DNA from 3 places in the Zoogloea sp. GDB6 genome. Region 1 is predicted to be linked to each of the others. Evidence: riboswitches for the same ligand, from Rfam matches in the RefSeq annotation. Region 1 holds a riboswitch; each other region holds the start of a gene.
The links. Region 1 has a riboswitch for cobalamin ahead of AC1PQG_RS10530 (ribonucleoside-diphosphate reductase subunit alpha). Riboswitches for the same ligand answer to the same signal wherever they lie in the genome.
Positions count from the first base shown of each region.

Region 1 (7,781 bases):
GAGATCGTGTTTCCAGTCCATGCGCTCGGCAATCGCCTCGATGATCAGGTCGCAGTCGGCGAGCAGCGGTAGGTGTACCTCATAGTTGGCGGCGTCGATGAAGCGCAGCGTGTCCTTGCTCGCCAGCGGCGCCGGGTCGAGCTTCTTGAGGCCGTCGAGGGCTTTCCTTACAACCGCGTTCTTGTCGCCGTCCTTGGAAGGCAGGTCGAACAGCACGACGGGCACGTCGGCATTGGCCAGGTGGGCGGCGATCTGCGCACCCATCACGCCGGCGCCGAGGACCGCGGCCTTTCTTACGATCAATTTGTTCAAGGGCTGTCTCCTTCAGCAATCAGGATTATGCATTAAGGGTATAGAAAAATCGTGGCGACGCATCAGAAGGCGTAGTTCAGCTGGACGGATAGCAGATCGACGCTGTTCTCGAACTTGCCTCGTACGGTCTGCAGGGTCACCGTCTCGGCGGTGTTCGTGACCGCCCGCGCTGTGTGGGTGTCCTTGAGGAACAGGTGGGCGTAGCCGAAATCCAGGCTGGTATTGGGCGCGACGGCCCACTTGGCGCCGAAGGCCAACCAGATGCGGTCCGCGTCGGGCACGGTCATCGTGCGACTGGCATCGTCGGGAATCGGGTTCTTGTCGAAGGCGGTACCGGCGCGCAGTTTCCAGTCCTGGTTGTACTGCCAGGTTGCGCCGACGCCCACGCGCCAGGTGTCCTTGAAGTTGTAGCGCAGCGGTGCCGTGGCAGCCGCACCGTTGGCAGCTACTTTGGGCGCCAACGTCTGTAGGCTGCTCCAGCCGGTCCAGGAGTAGTCGCCGAGCAGCGTCCAGCGCTCGTTGAGCTTGTGCTGGAGCGCGACGGACAAGGTGTCGGGCGTCTCGATGGAGGCGGTGATCGACCGATCGACCAGGCCCGGCACGGTCTGCGTGCCGTCGAGATCGACCTTCACCTTGGAGCGGTAGCTCACGCCCAGCCGGGTGGCCTCGTCCAGCTGATACATCAGGCCGGCGTTGTAGCCCCAGGCCCGACCATCGCCCTTGAGCCGCCCGACCGGTGCGCCGACGTAGGGCGTGGCCTGTGTGAATTCGATCTTGCTGACGACGTAGTCGACGCCGACGCCAAGCGACAGCCGCTCATTGACACGGTAGGCGACGGACGGATTGACGTTGATATGGCGGATGCGGGTTTTCTGGCCAGAGAAGCGTCCGACGAAGGTGCTGTCGTATTCCGTCTCGTCGGCGAAGGTCGGCCCTATTCCCAGGCCCAGCCGCCAGTCTGGCGCCAAGGCGTAGGCGTAGTAGATCGCCGGTACCGCATGCACGCCACCCCCATTGCCTCCCGAGTCACCGAGCGGATGGAATGCCCCGGTGGGCGCGCCGGTCAGCGGATTGATGACCGGCATGGGCGTGGTTCCTTGATCGGTGAAGCGGCTACTCCGACTGATCAGCGTGCCTACTGCGCTGATGTTGTGAGTACCGGACAGCAGCGTCATTCCGGCCGGATTGAAATAGATCGTGCTCGCGTCCTCGGCAACGGCAGCCTGGCCGGCATAGGCCGTTCCAAGCCCTGAACCGTTCTGCTCCATGAGCTGGAAGCCGGCGGCGCCTGCCGAGCCGGAAAATGCCAGCGCCGATATGAGCAACGGGATAACGCGGGGCTGCAGCATGTTTCGCATCAAGTCGTCTCCTTTTGTACTTTTGTAATAAGCAAGAACATCGAAACTGGAATGCACAAACGTTCGTTTTAACCGAGAGGCAAAAAAACAGCCCTGCTACTCCAAGGCCTCCTGGAATCACTATATTCAAACGTTCGTTTGATAATAAGGAGCTTGCAACGAGCCGGCAAGTCTTTTTTTGCGTGCCGGCGATGCGAATCGTCAGATACAGGTGGTGGAACGCACGTCCCGGCGCTCCAGATGCGGCCCCTGCTGCCCGAAGCCTCGGGCAGCCAGCCGGGCGGCGCGTCAGTCCGCGGCGCCCTCGAACTGCGGCAGCGGTGCCCGCAGGCCGCCGAGCAGGAAGGACATCAGCCGCGGCAGCAGGCGATCGAAGCGGTCCATCTCCGTTTCATCCTCGATCTGCCAGTCGGTCACCACACGCAGCGCGTCGATGCCGGCGATCGCGAACGAGGTGGCGCCGAGCATGAAGTGGAAGCGCCAGACGATCTCGGACTTGGGCACATCCGGCAGCGCCTTGAACAGTGCGTCCTTGTAGCGCTCGACGACGGCGCGGTATTCCCGGGCGAGAAAGGTGTGGATGAACTCTGTGGGCTCGGTGAGGGTCCGCCCGAGCAGGCGCAGAAAGGTCATGCCGCCGCGGGCCTCGTTGTCGGCCAGGCGCAGCAGCGTCCCGAAAAAGCCGTCCACGATCTGCGACGGCTTCAGCGGCTTGCCCGCCGACTCACGCTCCAGCGCGTCGAGGATGCGCATGCGCTCATCGTTCAGCCAGTCGAGCCGTCGGCGGAAGACCTCCTGCATCAGGGATTCCTTGGAGCCGAAGTGGTAGTTCACCGCCGCCAGGTTGACGCCTGCTCCGCTGGTGATCTGGCGCATAGACGTCCCGTCGTAGCCGTTGGCCATGAAGAGGCGCTCGGCCGCATCAAGAATTCGTTCGCGGGTATCCGCATTGGGGGTCTCGCCAGCTTTCGGTGCAGCCACTTCTGATACTCCGTCCTCGTACAGTCGTTTGAACATAAATTGATCCGTACGTGGATGCAAGCGCCGAGCCCAAGGCGGCAAACAGCCGCCGGGTATCCCCCACGCATCCATGGGCCATTGCACGCCCATCCCCGCGGCAGGCCGAATGCGCACGCATAACGATATGCTCCGCCCTCAGCCTACTATTGGTTGATCAATTGACAGCCTCAATCACTAAATAGCCGATCAACGCGTTGACAGCCCGCCCGGCCGCCGCCTAAACTCCGCCCCGTCATTGGTTCCCCGCCAGGGGATGAAAAGGGAAGCCGGTGCGAGACCAAGGTCTCAATGCCGGCACTGCCCCCGCAACTGTAATCGGCGAGTTTCGTGCCCCCACAGCCACTGGATGCGCTCCGGGAAGGCCGGCACGACACGCGGACCCGAGAGTCAGGAGACCTGCCATGGCCCAATCCTTTTGCGCTTTTGGGGCGGGGTGTCCCTGAAACGAGGAGTCTTGCCGCCGTCGTGCGGCGGGCCGCCCTGCCGGGTTCCCGCTGCCGCGCTCCAATCGCTCCCTCGGCTCTCCGCCCCCCGGACACGGAGAACCCGCTTGCAGACCGCCATCCTGAAATCCTCGCCGAGCCACGCCGGCAGCCATGAAACCGCCGTTGCCGCGTTGCAGGTCATCCGCCGCAACGGAGCCGTCGTCGCCTTCAACGCCGACAAGATCGCCGTGGCCATGACCAAGGCCTTCCTCGCCGTCGAGGGCAACGCCAGCGCCGCCTCGTCCCGCGTCCGCGAGATCGTCGGCCGCCTCACCGACACCGTGCTGCGCGCCCTCACCCGCCGCCTGCCCGACGGCGGCACGGTGTCCATCGAGGACATCCAGGACCAGGTCGAACTGGCCCTGATGCGCTCCGGCGAACACGACGTGGCCCGCGCCTACGTGCTGTACCGGGAACGCCGCTCGGCGGAACGGGCCGCCGTGCCGGTCGACGCCGCCACCGCGCCTATCCTCCACGTCCAGGACGGCGAGCGCCGGATCCCCCTCGACACCGTCCGCCTGCTCGCCAACTGCCGGACCGCCTGCGCCGGCCTGGGCGACGGCGTCAGCCCCCAGGCCATCCTCGACCACGCCCTCCGCAACCTCTACGACGGCGTTCCCCTCGCCGACGTGGACCAGGCGCTGATCCTCGCCGCCCGCGGGCTGATCGAGCGCGAACCCGGCTACAACCAGGCCAGCGCACGCCTGCTGCTGGTCAGCCTGGCGCGGGAAGTGCTGGGCCACGGCGTGCAGCTCGATGCGCTGGCCGGGCAGTACGCCGAGCAGCTGCCGGAATTCGTCGGCCGCGGGATTGCCGCCGGACTGCTCGACCCGCGCCTGGCCGACTTCGACCTGGCCCGCCTCGCCGCCGCCCTGCGCCCCGAACGCGACCTGCAGTTCGGCTACCTCGGCCTGCAAACCCTTTACGACCGCTACTTCCTGCACGTGGACGGGCGCCGCATCGAGCTGCCGCAGATCTTCTTCATGCGCGTCGCGATGGGCCTCGCCCTCAACGAGATCGACCGGGAAGCCCGCGCCATCGAGTTCTACGCGCTGATCTCGAGCTTCGACTTCATGTGCTCGACACCGACCCTGTTCAACAGCGGCACGCGCCACTCCCAGCTGTCCTCGTGCTACCTCACCACCGTCTCGGACGACCTGGAGGGTATCTACCAGGCCGTCAAGGAGAACGCGCTGCTGCAGAAATACGCCGGCGGCCTCGGCAACGACTGGACCCCGGTGCGCGCCCTCGGCAGCCGCATCAATGGCACCAACGGCCAGAGCCAGGGCGTGATCCCCTTCCTCAAGGTGGTCAACGACACCGCCGTCGCCGTGAACCAGGGCGGCAAGCGCAAGGGCGCGGTGTGCGCCTACCTGGAGACCTGGCACCTGGACATCGAGGAATTCCTCGACCTGCGCAAGAACACCGGCGACGAGCGGCGGCGCACCCACGACATGAACACCGCCAACTGGATTCCCGACCTGTTCATGAAGCGGGTGCATGAGAACGCCGAATGGACCCTGTTCTCCCCGTCGGACGTGCCCGACCTGCACGAGCGCTACGGCGCCGACTTCGAAGCCGCCTACGTGGCCTACGAGGCCCGCGCCGACGCCGGCGGGCTGCGCCTCTTCAAGCGCCTGCCGGCCGTCCAGCTGTGGCGCAAGATGCTCACCATGCTGTTCGAGACCGGCCACCCGTGGATCACCTTCAAGGACGCCTGCAACCTGCGCTCGCCGCAGCAGCACGTGGGCGTCGTGCACAGCTCCAACCTGTGCACCGAGATCACCCTCAACACTTCCGGCAGCGAAACCGCGGTGTGCAACCTGGGTTCGGTCAACCTGCCCGCCCACCTCAAGGACGGCCAGCTCGACACCGACAAGCTGGCCCGGACCATCCGCACCGCGCTGCGCATGCTCGACAACGTGGTGGACATCAACTTCTACGCCACCCCCAAGGCCCGCCGCGCCAACCTGCAGCACCGTCCGGTGGGGCTCGGCATCATGGGTTTTGCCGACTGCCTGTACGCCCTCGGCCTGCCCTACGCCTCCGCCGAAGCGGTGGAGTTTGCCGACCGCAGCATGGAGGCCGTGTGCTACCAGGCCTACTGGGCCTCCACCGAACTGGCCCGCGAGCGCGGCCGCTACGCCAGCTTCGACGGCAGCCTGTGGGACAAGGGCATCCTGCCGCTGGACAGCCTGGACCTGCTCGCCGCAGCGCGCGCCGGCCACCTGGACGTGAACCGGGACAGCCGCCTGGACTGGGCCGCGCTGCGCGAGCGCATCGCCCGCCACGGCATGCGTAACTCCAACTGCGTCGCCATCGCCCCGACCGCCACCATCTCCAACATCGTCGGCGTGTCGGCCAGCATCGAGCCGGCCTACCAGAACCTCTACGTCAAATCCAACCTGTCCGGCGAATTCACGGTGGTCAACGAAGCGCTGGTCCACGACCTGAAGGCGCTGGACCTGTGGGACGAAGTGATGGTCGCCGACCTCAAGTACTTCGACGGTTCGCTGGCCCGCATCGACCGGGTGCCGGACGAGCTCAAGGCCCGCTACGCCACCGCCTTCGAGATCGACCCCGCGTGGCTGATCGAAGCGGCGGCCCGCCGCCAGAAGTGGATCGACCAGGCCCAGTCCCTCAACCTCTACCTCGCCACGCCGTCCGGCCGCAAGCTGGACGAAACCTACAAGCTGGCCTGGCTGCGCGGCCTCAAGACCACCTATTACCTGCGCACGCTGGGCGCCAGCCAGATGGAAAAGGCCGGCGAACGGGAGCACACCGCCCCCGCCAGCGACGACGCCCCGCGCTTCTGCTCCATCGACAACCCGGAATGCGAGGCCTGCCAATGAACGCCCCGTTCAACGACTGGGACGCCCCCATGCGCCCGGCCGGCGCGCCGCAGTCCGCCGCGCTGGCCCCGGTGAATGCCGCCGACAAGCGCATCGTCGGCGGCCACACCGACATCAACCAGCTCGCGCCCTTCAAGTATCCGTGGGCCTGGGAGTTCTTCCTCAAGGCCAACCGCAACCACTGGACGCCGCTGGAAATCTCCATGGCCCAGGACGTGCACGACTACCACCACAAGCTTACGTCCGCCGAGCGCCACGTCTTCGAGAACGTGCTGGCCTACCTCACCACCTCCGACATCCTGGCCATGCGCAACATCGGCCTGGCGGTGATGGAGAAGATGAGCGCGCCCGAGCTGCAGATCTATCAGGCCCGCCAGGTGTACGAGGAAGCCCTGCACACCTGGACCTACCAGCACTGCATCGAATCCATCGGCCTCGACCAGCAGGAAATCTACAACCGCTACCGGGTCGTGCCAGCCATCCACGGCAAGATCGCCCTCGCCAACCGGCGCCTGGAGCGGGTGATGCGCCCGGACTTCGACCTGCGCGAGCGGGACAACCTGCACGAGTTCGCGCTGTCCTACTTCTTCTTCGCGGCGATCTTCGAGGGCTGCTGGTTCTACAACGGCTTCTCGCCGATCTTCGCGCTGCAGCGCCGCGGCCTCATGAAGGGCGCCGCCGAACAGCTCCAGTACATCATGCGCGACGAAGTCCTGCACTGCGCCTTCGGCATCCGCGTGGTGCGCGAACTGCTCAAGGAAGAACAACTCACCCTCGACCCCGCCGCCCTGCGCACCCTCTGGGACGAAGCCGAGGCCGCCGAGCGCGCCTACGCCGACTACATCCTGCGCGACCCGATCCTCGGCTACAACGCGGAGCTGCATACCACCCAGTTCCGCTTCATGGCCAACCGCCGCGCCCGCCAGGTCGGCCTCGCGGAGCCGTTCCCCGGCGCCGAGAGCGTGCTGCCGTGGCTCGACGAGCAAGCCAACCTGCGCAAGGAGAAGAACTTCTTCGAGACCCGTGTCACGGAGTACCAGACGGGCGGTGCGCTGAGCTGGGATTGAGCGCCTGCGTCGGGCGACAGATAATTTTTCATTTACGACACATAATTTTTCATTCTGCGACACATAATTTTTCATCGACCAGCGAACAGGGCCAGATTAACGCTTCCTTGCTCTGTCATCGACCTGGCAAGCTGGGCAAGCTTTTCTGGGCTTCCACCTGCATTCAGAACGCGGCCTTCAAAGAGGCTCCAAAGAAATGTGAAATAGGCAATCCCTTCGTGCTCTTCTCACGATAGCTTGGCGTGTGCTTGGTCAACCAGTCGTTGGCTTCTATGCATCACCTCTGGAATATAATCATCGGACTAACAAAAAAAGGGGGCGTTGGTCTATGGGTGTGCTCGATCTGTTTTCCAAGCGTCAGAAACGTGCACGCGGAGAAATACCTGATGTGTACCGCTACGACGATCTACCGAACACTCTTCGGGTGCAGATCATTCACATCGTTAGGGATGCTTTTGGGATTGACAACCACGGCTCTGACCACGCGCAGAAGGCGTATGAGGTTGTAAATGAAATCCTCTGCAGAGAACTTGGGGTGTTTGAACTGGTTAAGTACCCCAAGTCTGATCAAGAATCCGTCTTCAATTTCTTCCTGCAGGAAGAATCTGTCGAGCTGGCACTAGACGTTGTGGAACTGTGCTTCCAATTCATCCAGGGGCACATCGGACAAAACCAATCTTACCGATA
Region 1 covers NZ_CM161497.1:2,327,428-2,335,208, reverse strand. Annotated here, with positions in the region: gene AC1PQG_RS10545 (3-hydroxyacyl-CoA dehydrogenase/enoyl-CoA hydratase family protein) at 1-312, opposite strand, end outside; gene AC1PQG_RS10540 (OmpP1/FadL family transporter) at 375-1,670, opposite strand; gene AC1PQG_RS10535 (TetR/AcrR family transcriptional regulator) at 1,959-2,651, opposite strand; cobalamin riboswitch at 2,909-3,108, shown strand; gene AC1PQG_RS10530 (ribonucleoside-diphosphate reductase subunit alpha) at 3,241-6,027, shown strand; gene AC1PQG_RS10525 (ribonucleotide-diphosphate reductase subunit beta) at 6,024-7,094, shown strand; gene AC1PQG_RS10520 (STM4504/CBY_0614 family protein) at 7,423-7,781, shown strand, end outside.

Region 2 (7,781 bases), 2.7 Mb from region 1:
GTGAAATCCAGTGCGCGCACCACGTCGCGGTGGCCTACCTTCACGGTGAGGCGCTCGGCGGCGAGGACTGGCGGGCGCACGTCCATCTTCATCGTGGATGCCTGGCCAGCAGGAACAGGAAGACCGGCACGCCGATCAGCGCGGTGAGCACGCCGACCGGTAGCTGGATCGGCGCGACCACGGTGCGTGCGGCGGTGTCCGCGGCGCACAGCAGCACGCCGCCGGCCAGCGTGGCGGCGGGCAGCAGCAGGCGCTGGTCATTGCCGATGGCCAGGCGGACCAGATGCGGCACGATCAGGCCGACGAAGCCCACCGAACCGACGGTGGTCACCGCCACCGCGGTGAGCAGTGCGCCGAGGCCGTAAACCAGCATGCGCAGGCGGCCGACCTGGATGCCGAGGGCGCGGGCGGTGATCTCGCCGCGGGCCAGCAAGTTGAGTTCGCGGGCGAAGGGCAGGGCGGCCAACAGACCGATGCCCAGCAGGGCCAGTGCCGGCCATGGGCGGGTCGCGCTGCTGGCGTCGCCCATCAACCAGAACAGCATGCCCTTGACGCGGCCTTCGGGGGCCAGGCTCAACATGAGTGCCACCGCGGCGCCGCAGCCGGCGGCGACGATGACGCCGGTGAGCAGGAGGCGGGTCTGCGTCCATGAACCGTCGCCATGGGCGAGGCCGAAGACCAGCAGCGTGGCGCCGAGGGCACCGATGAAGGCGCCGGTGTCGATCCACCCGGCCGTCGCTCCGGCCAGGATCGTGCCCAGCGCGCCAACCGCTGCCCCACCGGAAATGCCCAGCACGTAGGGGTCGGCCAACGGGTTGCGCAGCAGCACCTGCATCAGCGCACCGGCCAGGGCCAGCAGGCCGCCGCAGGCGAAGGCGGCGATGGCGCGGGGCAGGCGTAGCTGGCGGACGATGTCCGCCTCCATGCTGCTTTCACCGCTGCCCAGTGCTGCCAGCAGATCGTGCCAGGACACTGGCATGGCGCCGGCCGACAGGGACCAGGCGAAGGCCACCAGCGCCGCCGTCATCAGGCCGGCGATGACCAGCCGGGCGCGCAGGCGCATGTGGCGCATGCTCACCGGTTGATGTCGGGCGGCGGTGTGCCCGTCGGCCATGGTCCCTCCGTGCATGGGGCTTATTTCGGTGCGTAGCGTACGCCGAAGAAGACGTTGGCGCCGGCCGTCTTGAAGCCCCAGGCGGTTTCGTACTGCTTGTCGAGGATGTTGTTGGCCCGTGCTTCGAGGCCCAGCTCCTTGGTCAGCGCGTACTTGGCGAAGGCGTTCACCAGCCCGTAGCCGCCCATCGGGTTGACCTCGTTGGTACGGTCGTAGCGGCCGCTGGAACCCTGCCATTCGGCGCCCACGGTGAGGGCCGCGAAGCTGCGGCTGATCGCCAGATTGCCGGTCTTGTTGGCGCGGCGCTGCAGGCGCGTGCCGGTGTCCAGGTCCTTCGGATCGAGGAAGTCGATGTTGGCGACGATGTCGAAGCCGGCGAGCTGGCCGCCGTAGCCCAGGCTGATGCCTTCCAGGCGGGCACTGCCGACGTTCTGCGGGATGAAGTTCTGGTCGTTGACTATCAGGTTGCTGATGCGGTTGCGGAAGTAGGTGGCGCTGACGCTGTGCCCGTGCTGCTCCCACAGCAGGCCGACTTCCTTGTTGTAGGCGCTTTCCGGCCTCAGGTTGGCGTTGCCGTAGCCGGGGTAATACAGCTCATTGAAGGTCGGCGCGCGGAAGGCGTTGCCGATGCTGCCCTGCACGCGCAGGGTCGGCAGGATCTGGTAGCCGTAGCCGGCGTAGCCGGTGGTCTTGCCGCCGAACTGGCTGTTGTCGTCGTGGCGGGCATTGAGCTGGACCTTGTGCGGGCCAAAGCCGGCGGTCCACCCGAGCAGTGCCGAGTTGATCGAGCGGCTGACGTCGAAGGTGTCCTGGTTGACGGCCTTCTGGTGCAGGTTCTCGTAGGCGGCGAGCAGGGTGCCGACCGGCAGGCGGATGTCGTTCTGCCACATGAACTGCTGCTGGGTGGTCTTGATCGACGCGCCGCTGGGGGCGTAGGACGCAAAGTCCTTCGAGTCGTCCACCGACTGGCCGAAGCGCACGGTGCTGGTCCAGATGTCCGTGAGGCGATTGCGGCTGAACAGGTTCCAGGCGTTCTGGATGTTGTTGCTGTAGTTGTCGAAGCCGAGGCCCGAGTCGTAATGGTTGCGACTGGTGGCGTAGAGGATCGAAGCGCCCACTTCATGGCCGTCCGCCACGCTATAGCCCAGCTTGGCCGAGAAGTTGCTGTTGCGGTACGGATCCTTGTCCGGGTTGTAGTAGTAAGGCTGCTTGGTCTTGCTGTAGATGGCGCTGAAACCGTCGTTCTCGGCATAGCCGCCGCGCACCGAGTACGACAGCTTGTCGGTGCCGCCGGACACGCCGGCCGAGGTTTCGCGGGTGCCGTAGCTGCCGACGCCGACGAAGGCGTCGGCCTTCGGCGCGCCTTCGCCCTTGCGCGTGAAGATCTGGATCACGCCGCCGATGGCGTCGGCGCCGTACAGCGCGGAAGCCGGGCCGCGGACGATTTCGATGCGCTCGATCTGCGATAGCGGGATGTCCTGCCAGCTCGGCGAGCCGAGGGTCGTCGAGCCGAGGCGCATGCCGTCGACGACCAGCAGGGTCTGGCGCGGGCTGGCGCCGCGGATGAAGATGTCGGTGGCTTTGCCGGGGCCGCCGCTGGACGCCATCTGGATGCCGGGCTGGCGGGCCAGCAGTTCGGGCAGGGAGAAGGTCGAGCCGGCGCGTTCGATCTGCTCGCGCCCGATGACGGTCACGTCAGCCAGCGACTCGTCGGCGCGCTGGGCCTGGCGGGTGGCGGTGACGACGACGGTGGGCTGCTCGGTTGCGGCCTGCGCCAGGCTGGGAAACACGGAAGCGACCGCGAGGGCGGCGGTGGAAAGGCGGATGATCATCTGTCAGGTTCTCCCGGACCCGGTGGCGTCCCCGCCGACTCGGGTGGATTGCGTGTGGAAGCGCAGGGGAGGTACCGCAGAAGGCCGGACAGGATCACGGCCGCGCGCGTTGCCACCACCCCGTGGCACTTCCGCTGTTGTGTGATCGAGGCCGGTATCCGGGCTCGCAAGCCGAGCCGGTGCGGCACAATGCCGACCGGACAGGACGCATCGCCTTCCCAGGCCCGTAAGGCCCAGTGGCTATGTGATGCGCCTTGCGCTTCCTTACCGTTGCGGGGGCAGCACAGGCCTTGCGGCTTCCGTGTGGAAGCACGCGCACCTGTTTCCCGTTTAACTCCTGGCCTGGACGGCCGCTGGAGCACCTGGAGCACGCGTATCGCCGGGCCGACTCGGCCCTGTGGCGACAACGGCTGCGATAATAGCACCAAAATCAGTCACTTCCCGAATTGGGTTGACGTGAGCGTCAATCTGCTGGAGCCCTCTTATGTCATCCGAATTGATCCTGGGCGGCGCCCGTTCCGGCAAGAGCCGCCACGCCGAACAGGCCGCCGCGGCGAGCGGCCTGGCTGTGTATGTGATCGTTACCGCCGAGGCGCTGGACGAGGAAATGTGCGTGCGCATCGCCCGTCACCAGGCCGACCGGCCGGCAGGCTGGAATGTCGTCGAAGCGCCCCGCGCGCTGGCGGCGGCACTGCAGGCGACGGCGACGCCGGAGCGCTGCGTGGTCGTCGATTGCCTGACCCTGTGGCTGGCCAACCTGCTCGACGGGGCCGAGAACCTGCCGCCGGCCGCCGGTGCCGAGCTGCTGCCGGCCTTCGCCCGCGAGCGTGCGGCGTTGCTCGAACTGATTCCGCAATTGCCGGGGAAAGTGATCTTCGTCGCCAATGAGGTGGGTCTCGGCCTGGTGCCGGAGAGTCCGCTGGGCCGCCTGTTCCGCGACGAGGCCGGGCGTCTCAACCAGGCTGTGGCGGCCCTGTGCGGGCGGGTGACTTTCGTCGCCGCGGGCCTGCCGCTGGTCCTCAAGGGGGCCTGAAGGGCGGGTGGTAATAGGTCACAGTTCGGCGATGTCCCGCCACATAGCGGCCGCTGCTTGCTGCACGGCACCATCGATCCCTTAAAAAAACAAAAGGGATCCACACCATGAGCACCCAACGCCTTGCCAGCAACGTCGGGCAGATCTGCCGTATTGCGCTGCCGTCCTACCCGGGCAGCGGCGCCACCTGGTACGTGGATGGCGCCAACGGCGCGGTCCGCGTATGCCTCGAGGAAAGCCAGGCGACGGTCGCGCAGCGGCGCGACGGCAGCCAGGTCTTTTCGGTGATCGGCGAAGTGGCTGGCGACTACGAACTGCGTTTCGTGCTAAAGCGCGCGTGGGAGCGCGAGGTGCGCAACAGCCGCCGGGTCGTCCTGCAGGTTCGTTCGCTGGGCGGGAAAAGCCGCGCCAATTAAGGCTTTGCGGCCGTCCGGCGGATATCGCGGGGCGGCCGTCCAGGGGCGCTGGCGCTTGAACAAATGATTTCGGCGTCCTAGCATCCGCGGCCTCGACACCGTCCGCAGATGCGTCCCATGACCTACGCCATCGTCCGTCCCGACCAGTCCCTCGCCCCCGCGCTGCAGCAGCGCATCGACACCAAGACCAAGCCCCTCGGCGCCCTTGGCCGCCTCGAGCCGCTGGCCCGCCAGATCGGCCTGATCCAGCAGACCCTCAGCCCCGAACTGCGCCGGCCGCACATGCTGGTGTTTGCCGGCGACCACGGCGCGGCCAAGGCGGGCGTGTCCGCCTACCCGCAGGACGTGACCTGGCAGATGGTCGAGAACTTCCTTGCCGGCGGCGCAGCGATCAACGTCTTTGCGCGCCAGATGGGCATGGGCCTGACAGTGGTGGATGCCGGCGTGGCCCACGACTTTGGCAGCCGCCCCGGCCTGATCGACGCCAAGGTGGCACCGGGCACCGCCAACTACCTGGAAGAACCGGCGCTGACCGTCGCCCAGCGTGACGCTGCGCTGGCCCGTGGCCGCGAGCTGGTCCGCGGCCTGGCCGCCGACGGCTGCAACGTGGTCGGTTTCGGCGAGATGGGCATCGGCAACACCGCCGCCGCGTCGCTGCTGACCCACTGCCTGACCGGCGCCGAGCTGGACGTGGTGATCGGCCGTGGTACTGGCCTCGACGACGCGGGCATGACCCGCAAGCGTGCGCTGCTGGCCAAGGCCGTGGCCCGTGGCGGACGCCGCGGCGATCCGCTGGAAGCGCTGACCGAGTACGGCGGCCTGGAGATCGCGATGATGGCGGGTGCGATGCTCGGCGCCGCCGAAGCCGGCATGCTGCTGCTGATCGACGGCTTCATCGTCACCAGCGCGCTGCTGGTGGCCTATGAGATCGCCCCGGAAATCATCGATTACTGCGTGTTCGCGCACCGTTCCGAAGAGCCCGGCCACGCCGTGCAGCTGGCCCACCTGGGTGCCGCCCCGCTGGTCCAGCTCGACTTGCGCCTTGGCGAGGGCACTGGCGCCGCGCTGGCCTTCCCGCTGGTGCAGGCGGCGGTCAATTTCCTCAACGAAATGGCCAGCTTCGAATCCGCCGGCGTCAGCGGCAAGGACGCGTGAGACACGCAAGCCGCCAGTCCGCCGCACTGCCATGATCCGCGCCCAGCTCGAGCTGATCTTCATCGCCATCGCGTTCTTCAGCCGCCTGCCGGTGCCGGGCTGGGTGGACTTCGCGCCGGACAAGCTGGGGCGGGCGGCGCGCTACCTGCCGCTGGTTGGCTGGCTGGTCGGCCTGATCGGCGCGGCGACCTACTGGTTGGCGGCACAGCTGCTGCCGGTGGACCTGGCGGTGGTGCTGGCGATGGCGGCGACCATCCGCGCCACCGGCGCTTTCCACGAGGACGGCTGGGCCGACACCTGCGACGGCCTCGGCGGCGGGTGGACCAAGGAGCAGGCGCTGGCGATCATGAAGGACTCGCGGATCGGCAGCTACGGTGCCATCGGGCTGGTGCTGCTGCTGCTCGCCAAATACCTGGCCCTCGCCGACCTGGGCGCCGATGACGACTACCCGGTGGTCGCCGCGCTGCTGGTGGCCCATCCGCTGTCGCGCCTCGCCGCGGTGAGCGTGATGGCGGTGCTCGACTACGCACGCAGCGACGACAGCGCCAAGTCGGCACCGGTGGCGCGCCGCCCGAGCGCCACCGAGCTGGGCATCGCGACGCTGGCCGGGGTCGTGCCCTTGTTGCTGCTAACGCCGCTGGAGGCCTTGGCGGCGCTGCTCGTCACCGCTGTGGTGGCGATCGCCGCGGCGCGCAAGTTTGCCCGCCGGCTCGGCGGTTATACCGGCGACTGCCTGGGGGCTACCCAGCAACTGGCCGAAATCGCCATCTACCTGGGGATGCTCGCCGCGTGGAGCTTTACCTGATCCGCCATCCCCGGCCCGCCGTGGCGCCGGGGATCTGTTACGGCCAGACCGACCTGGGGCTGGCCGAGTCTGCCGCCGACGTGGCGGCGCGCCTGCGCCCGCTGTTGCCGGCCGACTTTGCGCTGTACGCCAGTCCGCTGACCCGCGCCCGCCTGCTGGCCGAAGCGCTCGGTACGCCGCGGCTGGAACCGCGCCTCAAGGAAATCCACTTCGGCGAATGGGAAGGGCGCAGCTATGACGACATCGGCCGTGCCGCCCTCGATGCGTGGGCCGACGTGCCGCTGGACTTCGCGCCACCGGGCGGCGAGTCGCCGCGCCAGATGGCGGCCCGCGTTCACGATTTCCTCGCCGAGCTGCAGGCCGCGCCGCCGGCCGCCGCGGTTGTAGTTGCCCACGGTGGCCCACTGCGCGCGCTGGCCGGCCATCTGCTCAAGCTGCCGGCGGAACACTGGCTTGGCCTCGATTTCGCCTGCGGCGAAGTGACTCGCCTGGACCTCCACGACTGGGGCACGCTGCTGCGCTGGTTCAACCGCTGAGCGGACGGCTGGCTGGGGCACAATCGGGGTTGTGTCCATAGCCCGTGTTCCACTGATGAACTTCATTGCCTGCACCCTCGCCGAGCACGGCGATGCGATCCTGGCCATCTTCAACGAGGCCATCGCCACTTCCACCGCCCTTTACGACTACCAGCCGCGCACCCGCGACAGCATGACCGCATGGTTCGCCGCCAAGGCGGCCGGCAACTATCCGGTGATCGGTGCGGTGGACGAGGCCGGCACGCTGCAGGGCTTTGCCAGCTACGGCCCGTTCCGTGCCTTTCCGGCCTACAAGTACACCGTCGAGCATTCCGTCTATGTGCACCACGACCACCGCGGCCAGGGGCTCGGGCGGGCCTTGCTGAAGCGTCTGGTGGAGGCGGCCACGGCGCAGGACTATCACCTGCTGGTGGGTGTCATCGACATGGCCAACGCCGGTAGCATCGCGCTGCACGAGCAGCTTGGCTTCGTGCATGAGGGCACGCTGAAGGAGGTTGGTTTCAAGTTCGGGCGCTGGCTTGACGTGGGCTTCTACCGGCGTCGTCTGGAAACCCCGCTGCAGCCGGTGGACGGTTGATCATCCATCATATTTGTCCGCTAAACTCAGCCATCCCCATTTCAGTCAGGCCCATGGACCACTTCCTTGCCGACGACGGCGAAAAGCTGCACCTGAAGATCTCCGGCGACGGTCCGCCGCTGGTGCTGCTGCATGGCTGGACGTCCACCCACCGGGACTGGAATCCCTTCCTCCAAGCCTTCGAGGCCCGCTTCCGCGTGTATCGCTGGGACGCCCGCGGCCATGGCGGGCATGGACTGCGGACCGACACCGTGCCGACCGTCGCGCGCATGGCCCGCGATCTGCAGAACCTGCTCGACCACTACCGCCTCGA
Region 2 covers NZ_CM161497.1:5,413,426-5,421,206, forward strand. Annotated here, with positions in the region: gene AC1PQG_RS24695 (ABC transporter ATP-binding protein) at 1-92, opposite strand, end outside; gene AC1PQG_RS24700 (FecCD family ABC transporter permease) at 89-1,072, opposite strand; gene AC1PQG_RS24705 (TonB-dependent receptor domain-containing protein) at 1,135-2,946, opposite strand; cobalamin riboswitch at 3,079-3,327, opposite strand; gene cobU (bifunctional adenosylcobinamide kinase/adenosylcobinamide-phosphate guanylyltransferase) at 3,431-3,979, shown strand; gene AC1PQG_RS24715 (protease inhibitor I42 family protein) at 4,087-4,395, shown strand; gene cobT (nicotinate-nucleotide--dimethylbenzimidazole phosphoribosyltransferase) at 4,513-5,550, shown strand; gene AC1PQG_RS24725 (adenosylcobinamide-GDP ribazoletransferase) at 5,585-6,355, shown strand; gene cobC (alpha-ribazole phosphatase family protein) at 6,340-6,891, shown strand; gene AC1PQG_RS24735 (N-acetyltransferase family protein) at 6,947-7,468, shown strand; gene AC1PQG_RS24740 (alpha/beta fold hydrolase) at 7,522-7,781, shown strand, end outside.
Region 2: another riboswitch for cobalamin. It lies ahead of AC1PQG_RS24705 (TonB-dependent receptor domain-containing protein); the one in region 1 lies ahead of AC1PQG_RS10530 (ribonucleoside-diphosphate reductase subunit alpha).

Region 3 (7,781 bases), 940 kb from region 1:
CGCGGCCGGCGGCGGTGAGCTGTTCGGTGACGGTGTTGGCGCTCATGGCGGGCTCAGGCGTGGGCATGTTCATGGGGGTGGTCGTGGCCATGCTCGTGGTCATGGTTGTGGCCGCAACCGGCATGGCCAGTGTGAGTGTGGCTGTGGTCGTGCAGGTGCTCGGCCTCGGCGGCCTGACGGTACTTGCAGCCGTCGCATTCGAGTAGGCCGCCCTCCGGCAATTCGGCGCCGGCCACGCGGGCGTCGAGCAGGTCGAAGATGCCCTTGTCGAAGCCGAAATGGGTGCCCAGCGCGAAGGCGACCTGCGGGTACTGTTGGCGCAGGCGCTCCAGCTGGGCCTGGATGCGCTCGATCAGCACGCCGGTGAACAGGTACACCGGAACCACGCAGATCTGCGTCATGCCCAGGCGCACCTGGCGTTGGACGATGGTTTCCAGGCGTGGCCAGGTGACGCCGGTGAAGGCCAGGTCCACCAGCTCGTGGTCGTTGTCCTCGAAGAGCCAGCGCGCCATGCGGGCCAGTTCGCCGTTGGCGCCGGCGTCCGACGAGCCGCGGCCGAGCAGGACCACGCCAGTGGTCTGGGGGTCGGGCATCGCCAGGGATTTCATCAGGCGGTCGAGCTGGGCCTGCAGCACGGCGAGGATTTCACGGCCCATGCCCAGGTGGCGGGTGCAGCCGAAGTCCACGCCGGGGTGGCGGGCGCGGGCGTCCTCGATGGCGGCCGGCAGCTCCATCTTCACGTGGCCGGCGGCGTTGAGGATGAAGGGCAGCACGACCACGCGGCGGCTGTCACGGGCGGCACGGTCGAGGCCTTCGGCGAGCAGCACATCGGCGTGCTCGATGAAGCACACCTCGATGCGCCAGGCCGGGTGGCGTTCGCGCCACTGGGCGGCGAAGTGCAGGATTTCCTTGTTGCCGTCCCGGTTGCGGGAGCCGTGGCCGACGAGGAGCAGGGTGGTGTCGTTCATGCGGAAGTCTCTTCAGAGGCGGCCGAAGCTTTGCGGAAGCGGTGGCCGAAGGCCGGGTCGTAGAGCTTGGAGCGGGCCAGGGTCGGCCAGTCGGCGGCGCCCAGCGTGGGGCTGGCGATGATCATTGCCTGGCTGGCGATCTTTTCGGCCTGGCAGCGCTTCTTGATGTCGGCGAGGGTGCCGCGGACGATCTTCTCCTCGCCCGGCCAGCTGGCCTTCTGCACCACCACGATCGGCGCGTCCTCGGCCCAGCCGGCGGCGCGCAGCGCGCGCTGCACCTCGTGCAGCAGGGTGATGGACAGGAAGATGCACAGGGTCGTCTTGTGGGCGGCCAGGGCTTCCAGCTCCTCGCCCGCCGGCATCGGCGTGCGCCCGGCGACGCGGGTCAGGATCACCGTCTGCGTGACTTCCGGCAGCGTCAGGGTCTCGCCGGCCGCCGCCGCCGAGGCGAAGGCCGACGAGACGCCCGGCACCACCGCCCATTCGATGCCGGCGGCGGTGAGCGGGCGGGTCATCTCCACCAGCGCGCCGTACAGGCCGGGGTCGCCGGTCTGCAGGCGCACCACGGTGGCGTGGCGGGTGGTCTGGTCGAGGAGCCAGGCGCTCATCTCTTCCAGCGTCATGTCCTTGGAGTCGCGGATCTCGCAGCCGGGCGGCGCGAACAGCGTCGCCGCCTGATCCACCAGCGAACCGGCGAAGAGGATCGCGCCGGCTTCTTCCAGCAGGCGGCGACCCTTCACGGTGAGCAACTCCGGGTCGCCCGGACCGGCGCCCACGAACCAGACCTTGCCGGCCATCAGGCAGCCTGCGGAGCGAAGCAGAAGCGCACGGCCGCATTGTCTTGGCGGCGGCCGATGGCCTGCAGGGCGAGCAGCGTGAAGATCGGCTCGACCATCACGATGGCGGCGTAGGACGAAGCAAAGGCGAGCCAGGCGGAGAAGGGCGTGGCGACCTCACCGATGGCGAGCCAGAAGCCGACCATCAGGGTCACGCCGCTGTAGTAGGCGGCGTCGAGCTTGAGGATGCTGCGTACATCCAGCTTGGCGAGGCGCTGGCCGAAGGTGGCATGCACCAGCATCAGCGGCACGGCGAGGGACAGGGTGTTGACGCCCAGGTGCACCAGGTCGGTCGGTTCGAAAATCAGCCCTTGGGCGAGCAGGCCGATGGCGAAGCCGAACAGGGCCGGTACGAAGCCGAGAGACAGGTAGATCGGCATGGCGCCGAGGAAGTGCAGTTCGGACGGGCCGACCTTCAGGTGGAAGGCCTGCATGAACAGCGTGAACAGGACGCCGGCGATCAGCGTGCGGACGATCAGCTGCGGCTGCTTGAGGAGGTGGACGGACTGGCTGCCGAGCAGCGCCACTGCGGCGGCGTTGGCGGCGACGATCTTGGCACTGGCGACGTACCCCGGTTCGATGTGCATGTTTGCTTCCCTTCGTGTCGATTGAACGAAGTGCGGCAGGGCAACGGGGATGCGCAGAACAAATGCATACGGACCAGGCGGGTGCGGACCTGTGGCGGCGACGGCTCCGGAAAAAGGCAGGAGGAACGGGACGGCAACGGGTCTGGGCAAGCCCATCGGTCGGATCTGCCCACACCCCGGGGCCTGTACCACACCAAATCGTCACAGGCCGGTCTTCTGGCTCGCCTTCACTCTCGTCTGCCAACCTTCCCGGGAAAAACCCAGTGGCGTAGAGCAGATTCGTCAGGCTTACAGCAGCGGGGGCTGCGCCGGAATGGTCGGGGAGAGCATGCTCCCGACGTCACCGGACTTCCCGTTTCACCTTCCCTGCAGACGCAGGGTCGGCACCCGTAACGGCGCGGAGTCTAACTGCATGTTCTTTACGCGCGCAAGTTTCCCTGGCGGCAGGCAGGGATCCATGCTGGGTTCTGCCCGTTTCGGGGACAGATTTTCTGGGACTGGGAATTTTTCACAGGGATTGGAGGGTAATCCCGCACCATTCCGGGATTGACCCGGCCCGCAGGCAGCGGAATACTTGCATCTGTAATAACCCCGGTCCTTCCAGCGGATCAATATCACGTGGTGTCTTGACTGCCGTGCAACCCGATCCCTTTTTCCCGCCCGGCCGCGGCATGGCCTCGTCTTCTCTTCCGGACGCCTGTCCGGACGAGGACCGGAGCCGACGCGAGGACACGAATGCAGACACACTGGATGCGGAGGCCGAGGCCCTGCTCGCCGATATCAATTCCTTTGACCTGGAGGCGGCGCGCAAACGCGTGCAGGAGATCGACTCCCGCTATACCGGCTTGCCCCGTTCGAAGGAGACTTATCACGAGGTCCCGGGCAACGATTTTCCGCCGGTGCGTCTGGGTGGCCAGGCGGCGGACGTGCAAAAAAACGAGGAACCGCTGCCGACGGTGCGGAGCGGCGGTCTGCTGGACCAGCTGCGCGGTGAGGTGGAGACCCGCCAGCGGGCTGCCGAAGATGCATTCGAGCGGGTCGACGCAGCCAAGACCAGCCTGGACCGGCGCTTGCGGGCGGCTTTCGAGTATTTCCACGACCTGAGCACCCAGCTCAACTATCTCAAGCCCCAGGTGGCGCGCAATTACATCTTCCTGGATGCCGGCGACGTGTTTCGCAACCTGGCCTGGCTGGAGGGTTTTGCCGATTTCCGTACTCAGGCCGAGAGCGATGGCGGCCGCATTGAGCGGGTGACCTTCGGCTACACGCTGAAGGGCGGCGGTGTGCGCATCATCGAGCGCGCCGGCCATGCGGTCGAACGCCTGCGCCAGATGCTGTTCGATCTCGGGCTGCGTTTCGAATGCGTCGAGCGGCGCAATCGCCAGCGCGAGCTGGAGCTCGGCACCTTCACGGTGAACGATGAGATCAGCGTGCAGGTGGTGTGGCGGGCCGACTTCGAGAACCGCCAGGTGGTCATCGAGTCACGCAATCTGGAGCGCTTCGGCTTCGCCTCCTGTCGCGTGCCGGCGGAAGCCGTCGGCCCCGAACTGCTGGACGAGTTCGGCCGGCTCGTCCTCGGCAAGGAAAACAGCTTCCGTTCATTCGTCGTGCGCTGAGTCCGCTGCGGCGGCGAGGGGAAGGCGCACGGTGACGGCCAGCCCTGGCCGTTCGGCGGTACCCGGTCGGGCGTCGTCCAGCTCGATGTCGCCGTGGTGGCCGAGCACGATCTCCTTCACGATCGACAGCCCCAGCCCGCTGCCCGTGTGGTCGCTGCCGGGCAGGCGGTAGAAGCGCAGGAACACTGCGCTCCGACTGTCGGGCGGAATGCCCGGGCCGTCGTCCACCACGCGCAGGCGGGCCATCGGCGGCGCGTCGCCTCCGTCCGCCTGCACATCTACCTGCACGGTCACGACGCCGCCAGCCGGCGTGTAGCGCAAGGCATTGTCCACCAGGTTGGAGATCATCTCGCGGAGCAGCAGCGGCTGGCCGCGGACGATCACCGGGCTGTTGCCGCCTTCGATGCCCAGGTCGATGTCGTGCTTCGCGGCGAGCACCAGGAGATCGATCACCACGTCCCGCGCCACCGCGGCGAGATCCACGTCCTCCTGCTTCAGCATCAGGCCGTTGATCGGCTCCGCGCGGGACAGGGACAGCAACTGGTTGGCCAGCCGGGTGGCCTGGCCGAGGCTGTGGTGCAGGGCTTCCACCGCATGGCGCATCTCGCCGGCGTCGTCCTGGCGCAGGGCGTATTCGGCTTGGGTGTTGAGCACCGCCAGTGGCGTGCGCAGCTGGTGGGCGGCGTCGGTGATGAAGCGACGGCGCGCTTCCAGCATCCGCCCGATGCGGTCCAGGTGGTGGTTGATGGCGCCGACCAGCGGCAGGACCTCCGCCGGCACGTCACGGCCGTCGAGGGGCGTCAGGTCGTCCTCGTGGCGGGCGCGGATGGTCTGGCCGAGCCGGTCGATGGGCTTCACCGCGAAGATCGTGGCAAGCAGCACGACGGTCAGCGCCACCGCGATGACCAGCGCCTTGCGGGCGAATTCCCGGTAGAACAGGTGGGCCACCACTTCCTGGCGGGCATTGGTGGTTTCCGCGACGACGATCATCACCGGCTTGGGAAACTCGGGCCGGTACAGCGGCTTGACGAGGGCCCCGATGCGCACCGATTCGCCCCGGTAGCTGCCGTCGTAAAAGATGGCCTTGTTGTGGTCGCCGGCGGGGGGCGGCGGCAGGCCATCGTAGCCGGTGATGATGTCGCCGCCGAGAATCTGCACGCTGTAGTAGATGCGGTCGGCGCTGCCCGATTCGAAGAGCTCCAGCGCTGAGTAGGGCACATCCACCACCACCTCGCTCTCGGTAGCATAGACGCGCTCGGCGATGCCGCGCACGGAGGCCGACAGGGAGCGGTCGTAGGCCTGGTTGGCGGCCTGCTGGGCGTCGCCGTAGCTGAACCAGGCGTCCACGATCAGCAGCAGGGAGAGCACGCCGACCAGCCAGAAGGTCTGGCGGCGCTTGAGGCTGAGCGTCCTCATGGGGTGTCGGTCTTTTCCGGGCCGAGCATGTAGCCCAGCCCGCGTACGGTGGTGACGCAGGCGCCGGAGCCGTCGAGCTTCTTGCGCAGGCGGTGGACGTAGATCTCGATGGCTTCGGCGCGGGCTTCCTGGTCGAGGCTGAAGACCTTCTCGAACAGGGCCTCCCGCGCCAGCGGGCGGCCGGCCCGCAGCAGCAGGGCTTCGAGCACCGCCAGCTCGCGCGGCGTGAGGGCCAGCGGGCGGCCCTCGACGCTGGCCAGGCGGCTGACGGTGTCGAAATCGAGCCGGCCGATGCGCACCACTGGATTGAAACCGGCCGAGCGGCGCAGCAGGGCCTTCAGGCGCGCCTCCAGTTCGTTGAGTTCGAAGGGCTTGGCCATGTAGTCGTCGGCGCCCAGGTTGAGGCCCTTGACCTTGTCGTCCACCGCGCCGCGGGCGGTCAGGATCAGCACCGGCATGCGCGAGCCGCGGGCGCGCAGCCCGCGCAGCACGTCGAGCCCGTCCTTGCCGGGGAGGGTCAGGTCGAGGATCACGCCGTCGTACTCCTGGGACAGCAGGAAGTGCTCGGCGTGGTCGCCCCGGTCGGCCACGTCGACCGCGTAGCCGGCCTGGCGCAGGGATTTCGCCAGCCACTCGCCGAGTTCCGGGTGATCTTCCACGAGGAGGATGCGCATGGGGGCGGCTTTCTTGTAAAAAGGGGAGATGGGCCAAGGTTAGCGCCGGAAAAGACTGAAAGCGAATCGAAAGGCGATCGGCGAATGATCCATCCCAGACGGTCCGCCAGAGGGCGCAAAGCCCCGGCGGAACCGGCCGACGGATCACAGAAAAGATAGAGGAGACAAGATGATGAATACCTTCCTGCCCGCTTCCCGCCGCCGTTTCGGCAAGCTGCTGGTGGCCGCCTGTGTGGCCGCCGCCTTCGGTGCAACTCCGGTGCTGGCCCAGACCCCGTCCGAACTGGCCGCTGCCGCCGCCAAGGAAGGCAAGCTGGTGATCTACGGGGTGACCGACAACGAGCAGGCCAATCACCTGATCCGCGAGTTCCGCGCCCAGTACCCCGCCGTCCAGGTGGAGTACAGCAACATGAGCACCACCGAGCTGTACAACCGCTTCATCTCGGAGAGCGCCGCCGGCGCCTCGGCGGACGTGACCTGGTCGTCGGCGATGGACCTGCAGGTCAAGCTGGTCAATGACGGCTACGCCCAGCCCCACAAGTCCGCCGAGACGGCCAAGCTGCCCGACTGGGCCAATTGGAAGAACGAGGCCTTCGGCACCACCTACGAGCCGGTTGGCTTCGTCTACAACAAGCGCCTGGTGCCGGCCGCCGATGTGCCCCAGAGCCACGCCGACTTCGTGCGCCTGCTGAGCGCCCAGGCCGACAAGTACAAGGGCAAGGTCACCACCTACGACCCGGAGAAGTCCGGCGTCGGCTTCATGCTGGTGACCCAGGACAAGCAGGTGAACGGCGCCGGCTTCAACGATCTGCTGAAGGCCTTCGGCGGCGTGGCGGTACGCGTGCAGGGCGCCACCGGCACGATGATGGAGCGCATCGCCTCCGGCGAGAACCTGATCGGCTACAACCTCAACGCGGCCTACGCGCTGACCCGTGCGCGCAAGGACCCGTCGCTGGGTATCGTGCTGCCCAAGGACTACACGCTGGTGCTGTCGCGGGTGATGTTCATCGCCAAGGGCGCGCGCCATCCCAACGCGGCCAAGCTGTGGGTGGACTTCGTGCTGTCGAAGAAGGGCCAGGAGATCATCGCCAACAAGGCCGATCTCTACGCGATCCGCGGCGACGTCGAAGGCGAGACCACCGCCAGCGGCCTCAAGAAGCAGCTCGGCGACGCGCTGCGCCCGGTGCCCATCGGTACCGGCCTGCTGACCTACCTCGATCAGGCCAAGCGCCTCGACTTCATCAAGCAGTGGAACGGCGCTGTCAAGGCGAAGTAAGCGGGCCTCCCGGTTCCGCCGCCGGCCCGGCCTGATGCCGGGGCCGGCATCCCGATCCACGCCAACCCATCGGTGACTCCCATGTTTCAGACATTGCCCAGGCGGGCAGTGGTGGCTGCGCTCGCCCTGTCCGTCTTCTTCCCCCTCGGCCTGGTGTTCTACCAGAGCGTGCTGTCGGGGCCGTTCTTCATGCCGGCGGCCCGCCTCAGCCTGGAGGCCTTCGCCTTCATCTTCGACGATCCGGACTTCTGGTCGGCGACCAAGAACACCCTGATCATCGCCGTCGGCATGAGCGTCATCGCCATCCCGCTCGGGGCCATCCTGGCCTTCATCATGGTGCGTACCGACCTGCCCGGCCGGCGCTGGCTGGAGACGCCGATCCTCATCCCGATCTTCGTCTCGCCGGTG
Region 3 covers NZ_CM161497.1:1,382,715-1,390,495, forward strand. Annotated here, with positions in the region: gene AC1PQG_RS06350 (precorrin-8X methylmutase) at 1-46, opposite strand, end outside; gene AC1PQG_RS06355 (sirohydrochlorin chelatase) at 54-968, opposite strand; gene cobM (precorrin-4 C(11)-methyltransferase) at 965-1,765, opposite strand; gene AC1PQG_RS06365 (energy-coupling factor ABC transporter permease) at 1,765-2,391, opposite strand; cobalamin riboswitch at 2,581-2,797, opposite strand; gene AC1PQG_RS06370 (hypothetical protein) at 3,063-4,007, shown strand; gene AC1PQG_RS06375 (sensor histidine kinase N-terminal domain-containing protein) at 3,990-5,423, opposite strand; gene AC1PQG_RS06380 (response regulator) at 5,420-6,097, opposite strand; gene AC1PQG_RS06385 (ABC transporter substrate-binding protein) at 6,267-7,373, shown strand; gene AC1PQG_RS06390 (ABC transporter permease) at 7,455-7,781, shown strand, end outside.
Region 3: another riboswitch for cobalamin. It lies ahead of AC1PQG_RS06365 (energy-coupling factor ABC transporter permease); the one in region 1 lies ahead of AC1PQG_RS10530 (ribonucleoside-diphosphate reductase subunit alpha).